DNA from 3 places in the Bacillus sp. EB106-07-01-XG149 genome. Region 2 is predicted to be linked to each of the others. Evidence: riboswitches for the same ligand, from Rfam matches in the RefSeq annotation. Region 2 holds a riboswitch; each other region holds the start of a gene.
What was found. Region 2 has a riboswitch for thiamine pyrophosphate ahead of tenA (thiaminase II). Riboswitches for the same ligand answer to the same signal wherever they lie in the genome.
Positions count from the first base shown of each region.

Region 1: another riboswitch for thiamine pyrophosphate. It lies ahead of tenA (thiaminase II); the one in region 2 lies ahead of tenA (thiaminase II).
Region 3: another riboswitch for thiamine pyrophosphate. It lies ahead of thiM (hydroxyethylthiazole kinase); the one in region 2 lies ahead of tenA (thiaminase II).

Region 1 covers NZ_JBYTDP010000001.1:415,625-422,254, forward strand. Annotated here, with positions in the region: gene AC3WTA_RS02235 (DUF898 family protein) at 121-453, opposite strand; gene AC3WTA_RS02240 (heterocycloanthracin/sonorensin family bacteriocin) at 957-1,289, opposite strand; gene tenA (thiaminase II) at 1,583-2,272, opposite strand; TPP riboswitch at 2,395-2,500, opposite strand; gene ddlB (D-alanine--D-alanine ligase) at 2,573-3,487, opposite strand; gene pdxR (MocR-like pyridoxine biosynthesis transcription factor PdxR) at 3,492-4,940, opposite strand; gene AC3WTA_RS02260 (homoserine dehydrogenase) at 5,101-6,144, opposite strand; gene AC3WTA_RS02265 (esterase/lipase family protein) at 6,232-6,630, opposite strand, start outside.
Region 2 covers NZ_JBYTDP010000008.1:1,671-8,300, reverse strand. Annotated here, with positions in the region: gene tenI (thiazole tautomerase TenI) at 1-611, opposite strand, end outside; gene AC3WTA_RS24085 (ABC transporter substrate-binding protein) at 622-1,623, opposite strand; gene AC3WTA_RS24080 (ABC transporter permease) at 1,620-2,372, opposite strand; gene AC3WTA_RS24075 (ABC transporter ATP-binding protein) at 2,372-3,121, opposite strand; gene tenA (thiaminase II) at 3,090-3,785, opposite strand; TPP riboswitch at 3,868-3,971, opposite strand; TPP riboswitch at 4,032-4,143, opposite strand; gene AC3WTA_RS24065 (SH3 domain-containing protein) at 4,413-5,567, shown strand; gene AC3WTA_RS24060 (hypothetical protein) at 5,573-5,911, shown strand; gene AC3WTA_RS24055 (DUF3965 domain-containing protein) at 6,154-6,630, opposite strand, start outside.
Region 3 covers NZ_JBYTDP010000010.1:100,911-106,529, reverse strand. Annotated here, with positions in the region: gene topB (DNA topoisomerase III) at 1-2,140, opposite strand, end outside; TPP riboswitch at 2,418-2,527, shown strand; gene thiM (hydroxyethylthiazole kinase) at 2,600-3,406, shown strand; gene thiE (thiamine phosphate synthase) at 3,423-4,082, shown strand; gene AC3WTA_RS26160 (anaerobic C4-dicarboxylate transporter family protein) at 4,198-5,511, opposite strand.

The DNA.
Region 1 (6,630 bases), on a different contig from region 2:
TCTGGAGGTATTCATATTTGTTAACTGAATGAGCATGGGCTATTTATCTATATTTTCGTTTTTCATACCATAAATAAAAATACCAGTCGTTATAGACTGGTATTATAAAGCTAATGTTTTTTAATTGATAAATGTAGTATTTTTTACTTTCCAGTCTTCAAGTTTAATGAAAACCCAGAATGAGTAGATTCCTAGAGTGATAATTGATAAGAGCAACCATTTTATCCAATTACCAAACAAGCCTACAGCAGAACCATTGAATTTCATACGGTGCCCGTTAACTACTGTATGATTTATTTTCCAACCATAAACCATACATAAAGCCCAAGGGTAACAAATACCAAGGGTAAAAACTGTAATAAGTACACCAAGGATACTCCAACCAATAAAGCTGAATAATCCACCATCAAAAAATGAGTGGCGACCATTTTTTAATTCAGAACCGATTTCCATAAAAAACTCCTAACATATATACATTCATAATGACAAAAACAAATTATATCACAATAAAATGGTTTCAGGTCTATAAATCGTAATATAAAGTAAAACAAAAACATCTTACAGAAACAAAGCGCCTTATCTCAAGTTCTTAATTTTGTATACTAGAGCGGTGCATTTAATAAAAATAGTTACATAGTTGTAAAAATTTATAAGGTGGTAAGATTTTTTTATGATTAAGTTTAATTATATGAGAAATATGAAAAAAGAAAAAAGGGCTGATAGAAGCCCTTCTTTTTGGTTCTGGTGCAATAAATTTACTTACGAAAGTCAAAGATCGCATAAATGGTATAGAACATAAAAAAGACATTCGATTGTTGATTTGAAATAAAGTCACAATGTTTATAAAAAGGTGGGATAAATTGTTTCTTTAAATTAAAGGATGCTACATGTGTTTTGATTAAATTTTTTTATAAAAATTGTATAATACTTCACAAATGGATTCCTTTTTTCTCTAATCAATATTCATATGTTACAATAGTACCAGTTGTATCAGTAGTACCATTAAAACCACTAAAACAATTAGAACAACCACCACAACTACCACAGCCACCACAACCGCCACAACCAAAACAACCGAAGCAACCAATACAACGGAATCCACCACAACGAAATCCACCACAGCGACCGCCACAACCACCACAGCGACCACAACCGCCACAGCGACGAGCATCATCTTCAATATAGTAATATGGATATTGGTTTTGCTGGTCCCAATACACAATATTTCCAGATTGGTAATCATTAAGGCTTAACGCTTGTAGTTCTTGTTGAAACTTATTCATTTTCATGACCTCCGTTTATAAACTTCAACCTTTTCAATGCTTTCCTATATTTCTGTTCGTTAAATCTAAGTAGAAATAGCGCTATAAACTAAGTTCAATACGTACCCCTACAAAATATGACCTATCACTAGATAATGCACCTTGTTCATATACCTATTTTTAGGTTATTTTTCCATAGGCTCATTTTTATAAATTGAAAAAAGACGCACTTAGATTGATGCGTCTTTTTGCGATACTTCTTTTATGAAATCATATACATAGGTATTATCCATACCTATGTATAGCAATACCCCTACTCATTATCCAATGACATCTTCTACTTCTGTATTCACTGGCCACTTTTCTAAAGTATAAGCCATTTCCCAAAATGAATATTCATATTGACTGCTAATAATGAAATGCTGTTTCATTCGCTTACGGTCAGACTCTGTTACGTTTTCAGCGATAGTATCTAATCTTGTAATTTGCTCTTCAACTAGCGTACGGAACCAATCAGATCCATAAGCAGAAATCCATTCGTTATAAATTGGCTCTTCTGGCTGATACTCTTTTAAACGCTCACCAATTTCATAATACAACCAATAGCAAGGTAAAATTGCTGCAATGATATCGCCTAAATGTCCTTCATACGCAGCACGATACATATGTGAAGTATAAGCGTATGCAGTTGGAGCAGGGATAAAATTATCTTTTTCTTCTTGTGTTATCCCTAGTTTCTCCGCAAAATTCTCATGTAAAGATAATTCCGCCTCGTATGTATTTTGAGCATGGTGTGCCATACGAGCTGTTGTTTCTAATTCCAGTGCTTTTGCAGCTCCTAAAGTTTGTACTCTAGCAAAGTGACTCAAATAATATGAATCTTGAAGCACATAATAGCGAAAACTAGCTAAATCTAAAGTTCCTTCACCAAGTTGTTTTACAAAAGGGTGATGAAAACTAGCTTCCCAAATTGAATCTACTTCTTGACGTAATGATTGTGAAAATTTCATTTAAATCCCTCCAATAAAGTATAAAATTTAAGTATTTACCCACAGTTATTAAATCTGTAAAATAAAAAAACTTTCTTTACAAACGTAAAGAAAGTGAAAGTGACAGTATTTATTCATAAAATAGTAATGTCTTCCCACTTCCCTACGCTAGTATTAACCAGATCAGGTACTAAGAGTCTCAAATTCTCGTTTGATCTCAGCCTATAATAGGCCCCCCTAGTGGATAAATATTTAATTTTCGTATTGTATTCATCATAACATACTTCATGTTACTGTCAAAAACATTCATGATACTGCTACTTAAAACCCTTCTTCTTTTCTTACTTTTAATGAAGTTTCAATAATCATATCTAATAGTTTACTATAATGAATACCAGCTGCATCTGCACTTTTCGGTAGTAAACTTGCTTGTGTCATCCCTGGTAATGTATTAACCTCCATTACATATGGAATTCCGTCCTTTACCATCATATCCACCCTTGCATAAACGCTGCATTTCAATGCTTTATAACAAGCCAGTGACGCTTTGTTTACACGTTCCTTCAATTCAGCTGGAAGCTCGATAACTTCTTCAATTGTACTAACATCATCATATTTTGCATTGTAATCAAAGAACTCAGCTGCATGTCGGATTGAAATAATAGGTAACTGTTTTCCATCAAAAATTGAACATGTAATCTCATCACCTTTTATATACTTCTCTATTACTACTTCAGAATCCCATTCAAACACAGTTTCCAGCATTGAAATTAATTCATCTTTATCATATACAATCTTTACCCCAACACTTGATCCACCAGAGTTTGGTTTTACCACTAACGGAAATCCTAACTTATCTAATTCATCAAGATTTAGATCCGCCATTTTTGTAAGTTCAATCCAATCGGGTGTTTCTATACCTTCATAGCGTAAAATCTTTTTCGAAATATTTTTGTCCATACACATACCGCTAGATAACATATTGCTCCCGCTATAAGGAATACCTAAACTTTCAAGCGTGCCTTGAACCGTCCCATCTTCTCCGTATTTTCCGTGTAATGCGAGCAGCGCAAAATCAATGTCTTTCGCTTTTTCGATTAAATCTATTTTTTCATTTAACGTAATTGGTACGATTTCATATTTATTTTTATCTAAATTTGCAATCATTTCATTTCCAGTCATAATTGATACTTGTTTTTCAGAGGATACTCCACCCATAATAACGCCAATTCTCATTTCCTCAACTCCAAATTTCATTTTTTATTGTATCACCGATTATTTTGATTCCACGAACTATTTCTTCTTCTTTCAGACGTGAAAATCCTAATCGAAAAGTAGTCGCTCCTCCTCCATCAGAATAAAAAACATCTCCAGGAGAAAATGTAACCCCTTGCTCATAACACTTTTGTAAAAGTGTGCGGGCATGAATTTTTTCTTCTAACTCTATAAATAAATGAAGTCCACCATCACCGGTCATTCTTTGAAACGGAATGTACTCATTACACGCCCCAACAGCTAACTCATATTTTTTCTTATAAACTGATCTTGCCTTTTTTAAATATTTTTCAAAATATCCTTCATGTAAATATTGAAATAGAACAGCTTGATCTAACGTAGATGTGTGAATCGTTCTTGCTCTTTTTACACTTTCTAAATGATGAATCAGCTCTTTATCTGCGATGATCCAGCCTACACGTAAGCCAGGGAAAAGTACCTTTGAAAAGCTACTAATATAAATTACATTATTACCAGCGCCAGCAAAAGTTAATAATGGTGCTAAATGTGAACCTGAATAACGTAGCTCTTCATTAAATCCATCTTCTATAATAGGAACCTTATATTTTGAGAATAATCTCATCAGTTCCGTTCTTTTCTCCGAACTCGTAACAATACCGGTTGGATTATGATAGGAAGGAATTAAATATGCGAAATCAAACTCTTTTTCACGCAAACTTTTTTCTACTTCGTTCGTATCGATGCCATCTTCATTCATATTAATTCCGTGAACTTCAAGTCCATGTAAACGGAAAAGCTTCAATGCAGCATGGTGAGTTGGATTCTCACAAATAACCCGCCCTGATTTCTTTGATAACGAGGATAGCACGATGTCTAATCCTTCTGTAAATCCATTTGTAATTAAAATATCTTTGTTCGAAATATCTACACCTTTCATTTCCATATAATGAAGTAGATAATTCATTAACGGTCTATAACCTTTTGCGTATCCGTAGTTTAATACGACATCCCCTTCAATGGACATACGAGTAAGAAAAGCTCTTTTGAAATTTTCCACATCAAATAGCTTTTCGTCCGGAGCAATGCTATTAAAAACAATCATTCCTTTTTCCCAGCGAACACCATGTTTCATTAAATCTAATTCATCCGCTAATAAGGTAACGGTATTAAGTTTATTTTTCCAATCTATTTCAACAGACGAAGTGTTCGATATATCAACCTTAGCTACAAAATTCCCTTTACCTTTAACTGCATAAATGAGTCCTTCTTGCTCTAAATCCGCATAAGCAGCGAGTACAGTATTTCTGCTCACACTTAGTAATTCACTTAATTCCCTAGTTGAAGGGATTTTTTGATCCCCGAGCAAATGACCTTTCATAATCATCTTTTTCAAATAATCTTTCAATTGAATATAAACGGGACGATCTTTCACAACTTTAAAATCTTTAAACAATTCCTTACCCCCTGCAATCATTTTTGCATATTTATTTCATTCTCAAAAGGTCCACTACATATGTATTTTTTATAAAGGGCGGTACGGTCTTATAAAGTGGAACTTTAATCAATGGGGCTGATTATCACCCACTGATTATTATCCCTTAGTAACAGGCATTTTACTGCCTATTACTAAGGGATAAATCTTTGCGGTATAAGTTAATTACATCTTTTAAAGCTGCTGCTGCGGCTCCGCGTGGATTGGAAGCACCACCAATTGTAGTAACTTGCCCCATCGTATCTGTAAAGAACGTAATTCCTTTTTCTGTCCCATTTACTTTTGCTAGCGGATGATCTTTATCTATTTCGTACGGTTCCACATGAAGAACCACTTTACCGTCCTTATCCTTATATGCTGAAGCTATTAATTTAATATATTTATTTTGTTCTTTAGCATTTCGAATTTGTTGTTTTGTAACATGTTCGATTCCTTTTATATGTATATCAGTAAGCGTATTTTCTGTTCCCATTAAACTATTTGTCAAAAGTAACAATTTACACGCACTATCAGAACCACTTACATCTAATATTGGGTTCGTTTCAGCAATCCCTTTACTTTGCGCTTCTTTCAGTGCTTCTTCAAACGTAATATCTTCCTCATTCATTTTCGTAAGAATATAATTTGTTGTCCCGTTTAATATTCCTTCTATTTTTTCAATATGGCAACCAGCTAAACTAAATTGACCAATATCAAGTGTCGGTAATGCGGCCGCAGTTGCACCACTATATCGAATTCGTACATTTGCGATTTTTGCTGCTTCATTTAGTTCTCTCCAGTTTGTAACGAGTGCGCCTTTTGAAATTGCGACAATATCCATATGTTTCTCAATCGCTTGTTTTATATATTGTTTTCCTGGATTTCCATCTTTAAGGTTTGTAACTGTTGATTCTACTAATACAGTTCCACTTATGCTAGTTGTTGCTCGTTCCTCTGGATGATGTTCAATGTATTCTTCAATTGCAGCGCTACCGCCACCGTACGTTAATAAGTGATGAATAGATAATCCATCCTCATTATGTATTGCAACATTTCTACCTAATACAGCGCTTACCACTAAATCTATTCCATATGATTCATTTATATATAAATATTTTTCATTTAATAATTTTATAAACTCTCTTCCTACTGTCCCATATCCTGATAATACAACTTGAACTTTCATAATATCCCCCCATATTTTTCTACCATATCCCTCTTTCAATATAATATAAAGCGCCCTCGAATTCCATCGAGAGCGCTTTATTATTACCTATTTCGGTAAACGTGATAGCTTTTCAGCAATTGTTCTATAAAATTCTTGAATGCTAGAAAAACCTAACGTATCTGAAACACTTAATCCTACCATGTCGAGATGGTCCCAATTCGCTTTCGTTTCGATATGATTCCATTTTCCAACCTGTAATGACTCATTATTATTTACAGCAACATTAGAAGATGGTGCAATCATAGAATTTGTATTTACTACACCATCATTTTGCCACCAAGAAGTATCAACTAACGGACGGTTTTCTTCATATCTCGCATAAGAACCTAAGAAAAATGCATTCCCCATCAACACTTTATTCATCGTTATATGAGGTAAATGTAAACCTGTTATAGGTGCTGCTTGTGATGCATGTCCACTATAAGATAAGTAATACACATCCGG
Region 2 (6,630 bases):
TTTTCCGCCCACTTTCTTATTGATTCCTTATAAGATTTCGCTTTGCTATACGGGTTACTACTACTTATAATCCCAGACATAACAGCAATACCACTGACACCGTTAGTAAGAACATCCCCGATATTTTCCGTGGTAATTCCACCAATTGCTGTAATCGGTATGGATAAACACTTTGCAATGTCTGAAAGCTCTTCAAGCCCTCTCGCTGGTACACCTTTTTTACAATCTGTCGGAAATACATGACCATAGACGAGTGAATCCGCTCCATTCTTAAATGCATCGATCGCCTCTTCTAAAGAATGTACAGAATAGCCGACATGCAAATAAGAAAACTTTTCTTTCACTGACCTTACATTTGCGCTTCGATATCCTAGCTGCACGCGTGGAATGTTTAATAAAATAGCGATATCAATTCGATCATTTATCACTATTTTTGATGCCGGAAAGCCTTTCTTCAAAAGACTTTCCACACCTTCATACAAATCCTTCGTACTTTTCTCACGCTCACGAATATGCAAATAGTCAATCTCACTTTCAATTTGCATCGCTACATTCACTAACTCTTCGAATGACATGTGACCATTTGAGATTACATGAAGCTCATTTTTCATATTCATTCGCCTACTTTAAAATATTTTCGAAGAACTCATCGGCCGGAACGATTTCTTTCGTCATTCCTTTATCTTTCAGCCATTTATTTTGTTTCTCCCATGACTCTTTTGAATCTGATAAGAATGGTTCATCTTTCGTTTCCATCTTCTCTAATAAAATTTTCATACTCTCTTTTTCAACTTCTGGTACAAGTGGGAAGTTTTCTTTTTCTTGATGATTTAATAAAATATTTAATGCTTCATCTGGATTTTTCTTCATAAAATCATAGCCTTTTTTCGTACCACGTAAGAAGGCTTGTAACGCTTCTTTATCTTTTTTCAACGTTTTATCACCTGTTACAAATACAAGCTCATGATAATTCGGTACACCGTAATCGGCTGGATTAAAGTATGCTGGTTCATGACCTTCATGACGCATAACAGGTACTTCATGGTTAATGTATGCCCCTGTTACCGCATCCACTTTCTTCGTAATTAATGCCGGTACTAGATCAAAGCCAACATCGACTACTTTCACTGTATCTGGATTACCACCAGCTTCTTTTACCATCGTTTTTAAATACATCTCACTTAAAGGTGTTCCAGAATATCCAACTGTTTTCCCCTCTAAATCTTTTGGCGATTGAATGCCTGCTGATTTCAGCGATACAACATGATTTAATGGTGAACGTACGACAGCTCCAATTGATTTCACTGGAATTTGTTCATTTGCTTTTGCCATGACAACATCTGGCTGATAATATAAGCCAACCGTTACTTTTCCTGCAGCTGCTAAAGTTAATGGATCAGTCGGATTAGAAGGGAATTTAATATTCACCTTGACTCCTTCTTCTTTAAAGTATCCTTTTTCAATCGCCGCATAAATAAAGCTATGTACCGCATTTGGGTACCAATCAAGCATGACCGTTATTTCTTTTTCTTTTTTATTCTTATCTGACGCTGAATTACTAGAACATCCAGCGATCATTGCAACTAATAATGTCAACACAAAGATGCGTTTTAAAAATTTCATGAATACTTCCTCCAACTAATAAATTTCTTTTCTAATACTGAGATAAGTATGACGAAGAAAATAGCTAATAATGATAACAATACAATGGGTGCAAATACACCTGCTCCGTCTAACTGCGTCATCATTCTTTTACTGAAATATCCAAGCCCAGCTTGTGCACCGAGCCACTCACCGATTGCTGCCCCAATTACACTAAGCGGAACTGCAATTTTTAAAGCTGAGAAAAAATAAGGAAGAGCAGATGGTAACTTTAATTTAAGAAAAACATCTTTTTTCGTTGCCCCATACGTAACTAAGAGCTCCTCCCATTCTTTTTTCGTACTGCGTAGTCCATCATACGTATTGACCGCAATTGGGAAAAACGTAATTAAAACAGTAACAACAACCTTACTCCAGATCGTATATCCAAACCATAAAACGAAAAGCGGCGCAAGCGCTGTAATAGGAATCGTTTGTGAGGCAACTAATAATGGATAAAATGCTCTCTCCATCCAATTACTCACATTCATTAACATCGCTAGCCCTACCCCAAGTACGATAGAAATAGCCACCCCTATTAAAACGACCGATAAGGTTGCCGGCAAATGAACCGTAAATAATATATCTTTTAGTTTCCATATCTTCATCACAATTGCAGACGGTGACGGTAAAATGTACATTTCATCTACGATTCTTGCGCCTACTTCCCAAAAGGCAAGTAAAATACTAGAAAGTGTAAGGGCAGGTAATAGCTCCTTCAACCGGTTCATCATACGAGTACCTGCCTTTGTAACATACTAAGAAGCTCATCTTTAAGCGCTAACACTTCAGGCTTATATAAATCTTTTCTTGTTCGATTACGATCAAGCGGTACAACCCTCTCGGTTAAAGTAGTTATCGGTTGCTGCTCTACTACTAAAATTCGATTAGAAAGAAACAACGCTTCTTCCACATCATGAGTGATAAATAAAATTGTTTTTTCCCACTCTTTCCATTGTTCAAACAGCCATTCTTGCAAAGATGCCTTCGTTAAAGCGTCCAACGCGCTAAACGGTTCATCTAACAACAATATCTCCCCGCCTGTTAATAAAGTTCGAATAAAAGATACGCGTTGTCTCATACCACCAGATAAATCTTTCGGATATTTTGTCTCATACCCTTGTAAGCCAAATTTATGTAGCAGTTCCTTGGCCTTTATTTGTGCTTCTTTCTTCTGTACACCTTGACACTCTAGCGGCAGAGCAGCATTCTCAATAATCGTTCGCCACGGCAGGAGCATATCTTTTTGGGGCATATACCCTACAGGATGGCTCTTCGTTTCTGTCAGCTCTATCTGCCCAGTACTTACTTCTTCTAAACCTGTAATAAGGCGAAATAGAGTACTTTTCCCGCATCCACTCGGTCCGATAATACTTACAAACTCTTTATCTTGTATAGAAGCATTTAATTCATTGATGATTGGTTTCTCATCATAATGAAAAGAAACATTATGAAACTGTAGTATGTTCTTGCTCCTCAAATCCCCACATCTCCTTACGATAGGACATATCCCAGAATAAATATTCAAATCGACTGGAATATAGGAAAATCTCCTCTAATCGATCTAGCTCTTTTTCAGACTTTCCAACTGCCATTTCATTTAATAAATCGATTAACCAAATACAAAGGTTACCGTATTCTTCAGAACTATATCCTTGAATCCACTCACCAAAGAACTCATGATCTCTTGCTCCAGGAATATCATTTAAACGCTTTCCAATTTCCCAGTAGCTCCACATACATGGAAGAAGTGCTGCTATTAATTCCGCAAGTGTGCCATTTTGAGATACAGACATCATGTAATTTGTATAAGCTAAATTTTTAGCAGATGGCTTTGCAGACTCTATCTCTTCTATAGAAATTCCAAGTCTTTTTGCATACTGTTTATGGATTGTCATTTCTCCATTTAATATGCCATCAATTTGTTCAGCAAATTTCCCCATTACTTGTGGGTTCGTTGCTTTTACAACACCAATCGCATATAGCTTTGCATAATCTAACAAATATAAATAATCTTGAATAACGTAATACTGAAACTTATCTTTTTCTAACGTGCCATCCCCCATACCTACTACAAACGGATGATTATGACTCATCTCCCAAACTGGTTGTACAGTTTCTAATAATCTATCGCAAAATTTCATTTCTCTATCCCCTTTCGATTTATATATCTAAATAAAAAACCACTTCTAAATAAGAAGTGGTTACAGCAAATAAAATTATAATTTATTCGTTGCTCCACTTCCCTTCGCTAGTATTACCTAGATCAGGTGTTATAAGGGTTAAGGATTATTCCTCTCTCAGCACAACAAGCACCCCTAGTGGTTTCAATATGAAATTTTCAAACAAAAAAGCCCCGTTTCTATACGCAAAGAAACGGGGACTTATTATTAGTGTCCGAATTGCTTCCCTACGCTAGCATAATCTAGATCAGGTAATGAAAAGGATCAAAGGCTTACGGCCTACTCTCAGCTGGCAACACCAGCTCTCCTAGCAAACTATGAAATTATCACTGTCAGTATAACATCGTAATAAGACATCATCAACTGTTTTAATTTTCTCAATTGTCAACAAAATAACAAAACTATATAATACTTATATTCTATCTTAGAAATTATTATCCTAATTAATCGGATAAAAAGGAATCATTATCCTCAAAAAATTTATTTTTATATTGATTTCATATTACATTTATGTGAATACACCCACTATATTATATCTTTATACTATAATAAAATTACAACTATACAACTAGAGGAGGTCTCTATTATATGAATATGAAAGCTACTGCTTTAACAGCAACTACTGTCGCAATTGCCTCTTTACTTCCTTCTATGGGAGAAACAAATGTACAAACAGCCAACGCTGAACAATTATCTAATGTGAAAACTGGATATGTCAAAGTCGATCAAGTAGCCTTACATACAAAAGATAACGCAAATAGCTCATCAATTGATACAATTCGCTTTAATACGAAAGTGAACATACTTGAAACAACTAATGGCTGGTATAAAGTATCTGTTAATAATAAAGTAGGTTACGTACAAAAAGATGCTATTCTACTAAAAAACAAACTTCAATCTAATAATCAATACATCGTTAATGCCAATGCATTAAACGTTCGTTCTGAACCTAATTTAGAATCTTCAATTTTAGATGTATTACCAAATGGAAAATTCATTACCATTCAAGAAGAACAAGGCGAGTGGTATAAAATTTTACATAATGGCAAAACAGGTTACGTACAAAAAGCATTTGTGGCTAATGGTTCACAGCCTTTAGTAAAAGGCATCACAGTTCAAAATAATACGAAATACACAGTTGCAACACCTAAACTTAATGTACGTGGCAACGCTAGTACAAGTAGTGCACTACTTGGTTCATTACAAAATGGTACACAAATACAAGTAGTGGAAACTGTAGGAACTTGGTATAAAATTCGTTTTGGCACAGGATACGGATACGTAGCAAAACATTATGTGATGCAAAATCAATCACAAGCTCAAACGGCTCAACCTACTTCCATTCCAGCAGTTTTCAAATTCCCTACTCAAGGAAGAATTAGCTCAACCTTTGATATACGCTGGGAACAAATGCATTATGGTATAGATATTGCAGCTCAAGGTAATGTCTCTATCCAGGCGGCAGCTGCAGGTAAAGTTGTGAAATCATATTATTCAGCTAGCTATGGCAATGTTGTGTTCATCGCCCATCAAATAAACGGGAAATTATATACAACAGTCTATGCACACATGAAAGATCGCACTGTACAAGCTGGTGATCAAGTACAAGCTGGACAATTAGTAGGTCATATGGGAAACACAGGTCATTCATACGGGCAACATCTTCATTTTGAATTACACAATGGAGAATGGAATTTTGAAAAAACAAATGCAGTAAACCCACTGCCATATTTAGTTAGGTAAATTGTATGCAACGCAATATCAATATACCTCTCTTAATTGAATACTTCGCCTTTTTAGGTTTAATCTATTGTTTAATCATTTACAATACAAACACTGTATTTTTATCTATTATCATTGCTTTTGTTGCTTTAGAAATTATGATGGAATCCTTTCAAGTACAATTAAAACAAAAAATTGCCCATATATATAATGCCATCTTTCTATTAAGTGCCCTAATAACAAATATTATTAGTAATGGTTTTTATTTATCTACCGTATTTCCTGTATTCTTTATGGCTGTTTTATTATTCATAGCTAGATACATTCATGTCCCTACTAACAAAAAACACGAACAAAAAGCTTAGAAAGAGGAGACATTGTGTACCGATCTTTCAAAGATAATCCGCTAAAATATATATTGAATTTATACACAAAAATAAATACTTTTTTTGGTATACAAGGAAGCAATACGGCACAATTTCTCCTTTATGGAATTTTATTTCTCGTCTTAATTGCGTTCTCCTTGCTTTACTAATAAAAAAAAGGATCTCACATAAACTTGAGATCCTTTTTAATTTATATAAATTTTTTATATAGAAAATGCTCTTTATCCACAAGCATATTTTTCATAAATAAAGCTAAGATTATATTTTTTCTCTAAACTCATTCTTTGTTCATCATCACACCAATAGAACAGAATGTCATGAATCGTTGCATAACGCTTATTTTTAAGAAATAGTTTAAAGAATGATGGTAAACAATCATGTAATTGTATAAATATATAATTGCGTAATATTTCTTCTTTATATTCAATGCCCTTACAAATATACAGTAATTCTTCACAATAATATGCATGTTGCGGAACTTGAATCATTTCGAAAAATGGCACATATGATAATAACTTTCCGATAAAATGATCATATCGATCCATTATCCCTATCGTCATATGCTCCATCATTTCTTTCATTACATATAAATAATCATCTACATGAGTAGTTTTCAATGGGTCTAATCGATCTGAAATTTGAGAAAGTACAGCTCTTTGACAAGCTAACACCGCTTGACTAGGTCCATAATATGATAG
Region 3 (5,619 bases), on a different contig from region 2:
GTTCTTCCTCTTTGTTCTGTTGTTTCATATATTTTTGGACGTCACGTTTATCAGCTTTGCTGCCGGATTCTTTTTTACGTCTCTCTTGGAATGTAGAAAGTTTCTCGCGATAGCCACATTTACATGCGAAAATTTGTCCGGCACCTTCACCACGTAATTCTAACTTCTTCTTACATTGTGGGCAACGAGCGTTTGTTGTACGAGATACATTTTTACGATGACCACATTCACGGTCTTGGCAAACGAGCATTTTTCCTTTTTTGCCGTTTACCTCCAGCATTGGTTTACCACAGTCTGGACAAGACTTCGTTGAAATGTTGTCATGTTTATATTTTTTATCACTTGATTTAATTTCAGAAACAATTTCTTTCGTATAGTTCTTCATTTCTGAAATGAATACTTCTTTTTTCAGTTTACCCTTCGCAATTGCTTCAAGCTTTTGTTCCCATTCACCAGTTAGTGTAGGTGATTTTAACTCTTCTGGAACTAAATCAAGTAACTGACGGCCTTTTGAAGTAATGTGAATATCTTTACCACGTTTTTCAAGTAAGAATGAATTGAATAGCTTGTCGATAATATCAGCTCGTGTCGCTACAGTACCTAATCCACCAGTTGATTTTAACGTGTCAGCAAGTTGTTTGTTTTGCGTATCCATATATTTTGTAGGATTTTCCATTGCTGAAAGTAAAGTCGCTTCGTTAAATCGTGCAGGTGCTTTTGTTTGACCTGATGTTTGCATAATTAACTTTACAGTTAATGTATCGCCTTTTTCAATGTGAGGTAGAAGTTGTTCTTTTACGTCATCAGTTATATCATCATCTTCAAAGCGATTTTCATATACTTCTTTCCAACCGGCATGTAGAATAGTTTTTCCACGTGCGATGAACGTTTCATTGCCAACTTTTGTGCGTAACGTTAGTTGTTCATATTCAAAGGCCGGGAATAAAACAGCTAAGAAACGTTTTACAACTAAATCATAAATTTTACGTTCTTTATCTGTGAAGGCCGAGAAGTTAACGTATCCTTCTGTCGGAATAATTGCGTGATGATCACTTACTTTACTATCATCAACAAATGACTTATTAGACTTGATAGGCTTTTGTAATACTTTATGTGCTAAAGGACGGTACTCTCCAACGCCACATGCTTTTAGACGTTCTGGAAGTGTTCCAACGATATCAGATGAAATATAGCGTGAATCTGTACGAGGGTACGTTAGCACTTTATGTTGCTCATACAATTTCTGCATAATGTTTAACGTTTCTTTCGCAGAGTAACCGAACTTTTTATTTGCATCACGTTGTAATTCAGTTAAATCGTAAAGACCAGGAGAGAATGACTTCTTCTGTTTTTTATCAATTTCCACAACAGTAGCATTATGTTTATCTAAACCTTTTACAATACCATCAATTTTTTCTTTATTAAAACTGCGGCTATTACCATTTGCATCTTGCCAAGTTAGTTTTAACTGATTCGTTGTTTGTGCTTCGATGCCGTAGTAAGTTTGAGCTTTGAAGTTCTTTATTTCATCTTCACGATTAGCGATCATAGCGACAGTAGGTGTTTGCACGCGGCCGCAATTCAGCTGGGCATTAAAGCGAGTAGTTAATGCTCGAGTCGCATTAAGGCCGATATACCAGTCAGCCTCTGAACGTGCAACTGCTGAAGCGTATAAATTGTCATATGCTTTACCTGGTTTTAAATTTGCAAAACCATCTTTAATTGCTTTATCAGTAACAGATGAAATCCATAAACGCTTAATAGGCTTCTGTATTTTAACTTTATCGATAATCCAACGTGCGACTAATTCGCCTTCACGTCCAGCATCTGTCGCTACAATAATTTCATTTACATCTTTTCTAAGTAGCTGACTTTTTACAGCATTAAATTGTTTCCCAGTTTGTTTAATAACTGTTAATTTCAAACGCTCAGGTAGCATCGGTAAATCTTCTAAATTCCACTTTTTATATTTCACATCATAGCTTTCTGGATCTGCTAATGTAACAAGGTGACCTAAAGCCCAAGTTACAATATATTTACTACCTTCAAGGTAGCCGTTTCCCTTTTTATCGCACTTCAGTACGCGAGCGATATCACGTGCAACAGAAGGCTTTTCAGCGATTATAACGCTTTTTGACATATTAAAAACATCCTTTCAAATTTCCATACGTTAACTATAGCATACATCTTCTTGAGATTCAGTTTCGCTCCATGTTTGATCGGTTTTTTGTGGAGTGAACAAAATCTGTTTGAAATCAAATGATAGCGACAGAACATAATATGCAATATGATGAGACTATGAAAAATAGATCCTTATTTATTATGCTTATTGTTTTATCAGTTTCTTCTATAATTAAATAGAAAAGTAAAGAACTTGTTATTTTAGTAGAATAAGAGTAGACTTTGAAGTAGATGAATACTAAACACATGGGAGTTTGTGGATGCAAACTGAGAGTATGACTAATCCGTCATTGACCATTTGAACCTGTTGGATAATGCCAGCGTAGGGAGAGTGTAAAAGCACATGTTCAGGCACTTTGCGTACGCGCAAAGTGCCCTTTTGTGTATCTCCCATCACAATAGTTAGGGGATGAGAAGGATGAATATGAAAGAAATTAGTAAAGTAGTGGATTTGGTGAGAGAATCTAATCCGCTCGTTCATAATATTACAAATGTTGTTGTAACAAACTTTACAGCTAACGGTTTGTTAGCGTTAGGGGCATCGCCTGTAATGGCGTATGCAAAAGAAGAAGTAGCAGAAATGGCTAGCATTGCTGGAGCGTTAGTATTAAATATGGGGACACTTCGTCCTGAAGAAGTAGAAGCGATGTTACTTGCGGGTAAATCAGCAAATGTGAACAATGTACCAGTACTGTTTGATCCAGTTGGTGCAGGAGCAACATCGTATCGAACAGAAGTTGCGAGACATATTCCGGCTGAAATTGATTTAGCGATTATTCGCGGAAATGCAGCTGAAATAGCAAACGTTATTAATGAGAGCTGGGAAATTAAAGGGGTAGACGTCGGTGCTGGAAATGGCAATGTCGTAAGTATTGCAAGGCAGGCAGCGGATGAATTAAATACAGTAGCGGTGATTACTGGAAAAGAAGATGTTGTTACAGATGGAGAGCGAGCGATTCTTATTCGAAATGGTCACTCTATTTTAACGAAGGTTACGGGAACTGGTTGTTTACTAACTTCTGTAATAGGAGCATTTGTAGCAGTAGAAAAGGATTATGTAAAGGCAGCAGTAGCGGCATTAACGTTTTATGGTGTAGCTGCGGAACTGGCAGCTGTTAAGACAGTGGAAAAGGGACCTGGTAGTTTCCAAATTGAATTTTTAAATCAGTTAGCAAATACAACTTCAGATGATATTGAGAAGTATGGGAAGATTGAGCTTATATAGTAAGGAGGGGAACTAGATGTCGCGTATTACAAAGGCTGAAATGTCTAGATTATTATCAGTATATTTTATTATGGGAAGTAACAATTGTGCGAAGGAGCCACTACAAGTATTGAGAGATGCACTTGAAGGCGGTATAACAATTTTTCAATTTCGTGAAAAGGGGGGAGGCGCTTTAACGGGAGAGAAACGTATTTGTTTCGCGAAAGAAATACAAGCAGTCTGTAAGGAGTACGGTGTACCATTCATCGTAAATGATGATGTGGAACTAGCTCTCGAGTTAGATGCAGATGGCGTGCATGTTGGACAAGATGATGAAGGAATTACTTCTGTTCGTGAAAAAATGGGAGATAAAATTGTTGGTGTATCTACCCATACAATTGAAGAAGCACGCTGGGCAATTGAAAACGGAGCTGATTATTTAGGTGTTGGCCCTATTTTCCCAACGAGTACGAAAAAAGATACGAAAGCAGTGCAAGGAACGAAAGGTTTAGCTCATTTTAGAGAACAAGAAATTATAATACCAATCGTTGGGATTGGTGGGATTACAATTGAAAATACCGCTTCGGTTATAGAAGCCGGTGCGGACGGTGTTTCTGTTATTTCCGCGATTAGTTTAGCTGAATCTCCGTATGAAAGTACGAAGAAGCTAGTAGAGGAAGTAAATAGGAGTTTGTAGGAAAAGGGAACTTCACAAAAATAGTAAAAAACATAATGGACGGTTAAAAATATTTAAACAAACGTTTGATTAAAAAAGCACAAACCCTTTAAAATTGTAGGTTTGTGCTTTTTCTTTAAAACATAATTGATATTAAGAGCATTCCAATTCCGATAGAAGTGAATGTTGCGATTAGGCCTGGAATCATAAAGCTATGATTTAAAACATATTTACCAATGCCTGTTGTACCAGTGCGATCAAAGTTAATGGCAGCAACGATCGTTCCATAGTTTGGAATGAAGAAATATCCATTTACTGCAGGGAACATTGCGATTAGTAGTGCTGGTGGAATACCGAGTGATAATCCAAGAGGCATTAAAGCACGTACTGTTGCTGCTTGGCTATATAGTAAAATAGATAGAATGAATAATGCGATGGCAAATAGCCATGGTGCACTTGTTACTAGGTGCTGAATTGATCCTTGAATCATATTTAAGTTTCCGTTAAAGAAAGTATCTCCCATCCAAGCGATACCGAAAATAGCAACAACTGCTGTTGCCCCCGCTTTAAAGACGTTACCAGACACGATGCTTTCTACATTTGGTTTGCAGAAAATAATAATAAGAGCTGCGATAGTTAACATAACCATTTCAATTGTGTTTGGCATGGAAAGACGAACTAACTTCCCGTCAACCACCCATCCTGGACGAAGTGCTTCAAATGAACCGAGAAGTACGACAAGGAAAGTTCCTACTAAGAAAAGGATAACGGATAGTTTAGCGCCTTTTAAACCAACAAATTCTTTCTTCTCTTCAATTTTAGGAATCATTCCTTCTTTTAAACGTTTCAAGTATTCAGGGTCTTCATTTAATTCTTTCCCCATTTTGCTAGCAACAAATGCAGCTACCATACAAGCGATGAAGGTAGAAGGAATACTTACTTTTAAAATATCTAATAAAGTGATTTTATAGTCAGCTAGCATTGCTAAAAGTGCAACTGTCGCAGCTGATATAGGGCTAGCTGTAATTGCTTGTTGGGAAGCGATTACGGCAATTGACATTGGTCGTTCCGGTCTAATCCCAGATTCGCGAGAGACTTCTGCGATAACAGGAAGTACAGAATAAGCAACGTGACCAGTTCCTGCGCACAGTGTAAATAAATAAGTAACAATTGGAGCAAAGAATGTAATGCGCTTTGGATTTTTTCGCAATGCTTTCTCAGCCAGATGAACAAGGTAGTCCATTCCTCCAGCAGCTTGCAGTGCACCGGCAGCTGTAATTACTGCTAAAATCATAAGCATTACATCAATAGGAGGAGCTGTAGGTTGTAAGTGGAAGACGAAAACAAGTATTGCCATACCAACGCCACCCATTACTCCTAGCCCAACTCCGCCTAGGCGTGCGCCAATAAAAATGCAGAGTAGTAACGTAAGAAATTGTAGCCAAAACATGATAAACTACCTCCGAAATTCATTAGTTAAGATATATTTGAATAATTTAATTTGAACGAAAATTAAAACAAATACTCAAAATAATCCTTGTGTTATATACATTTTTTA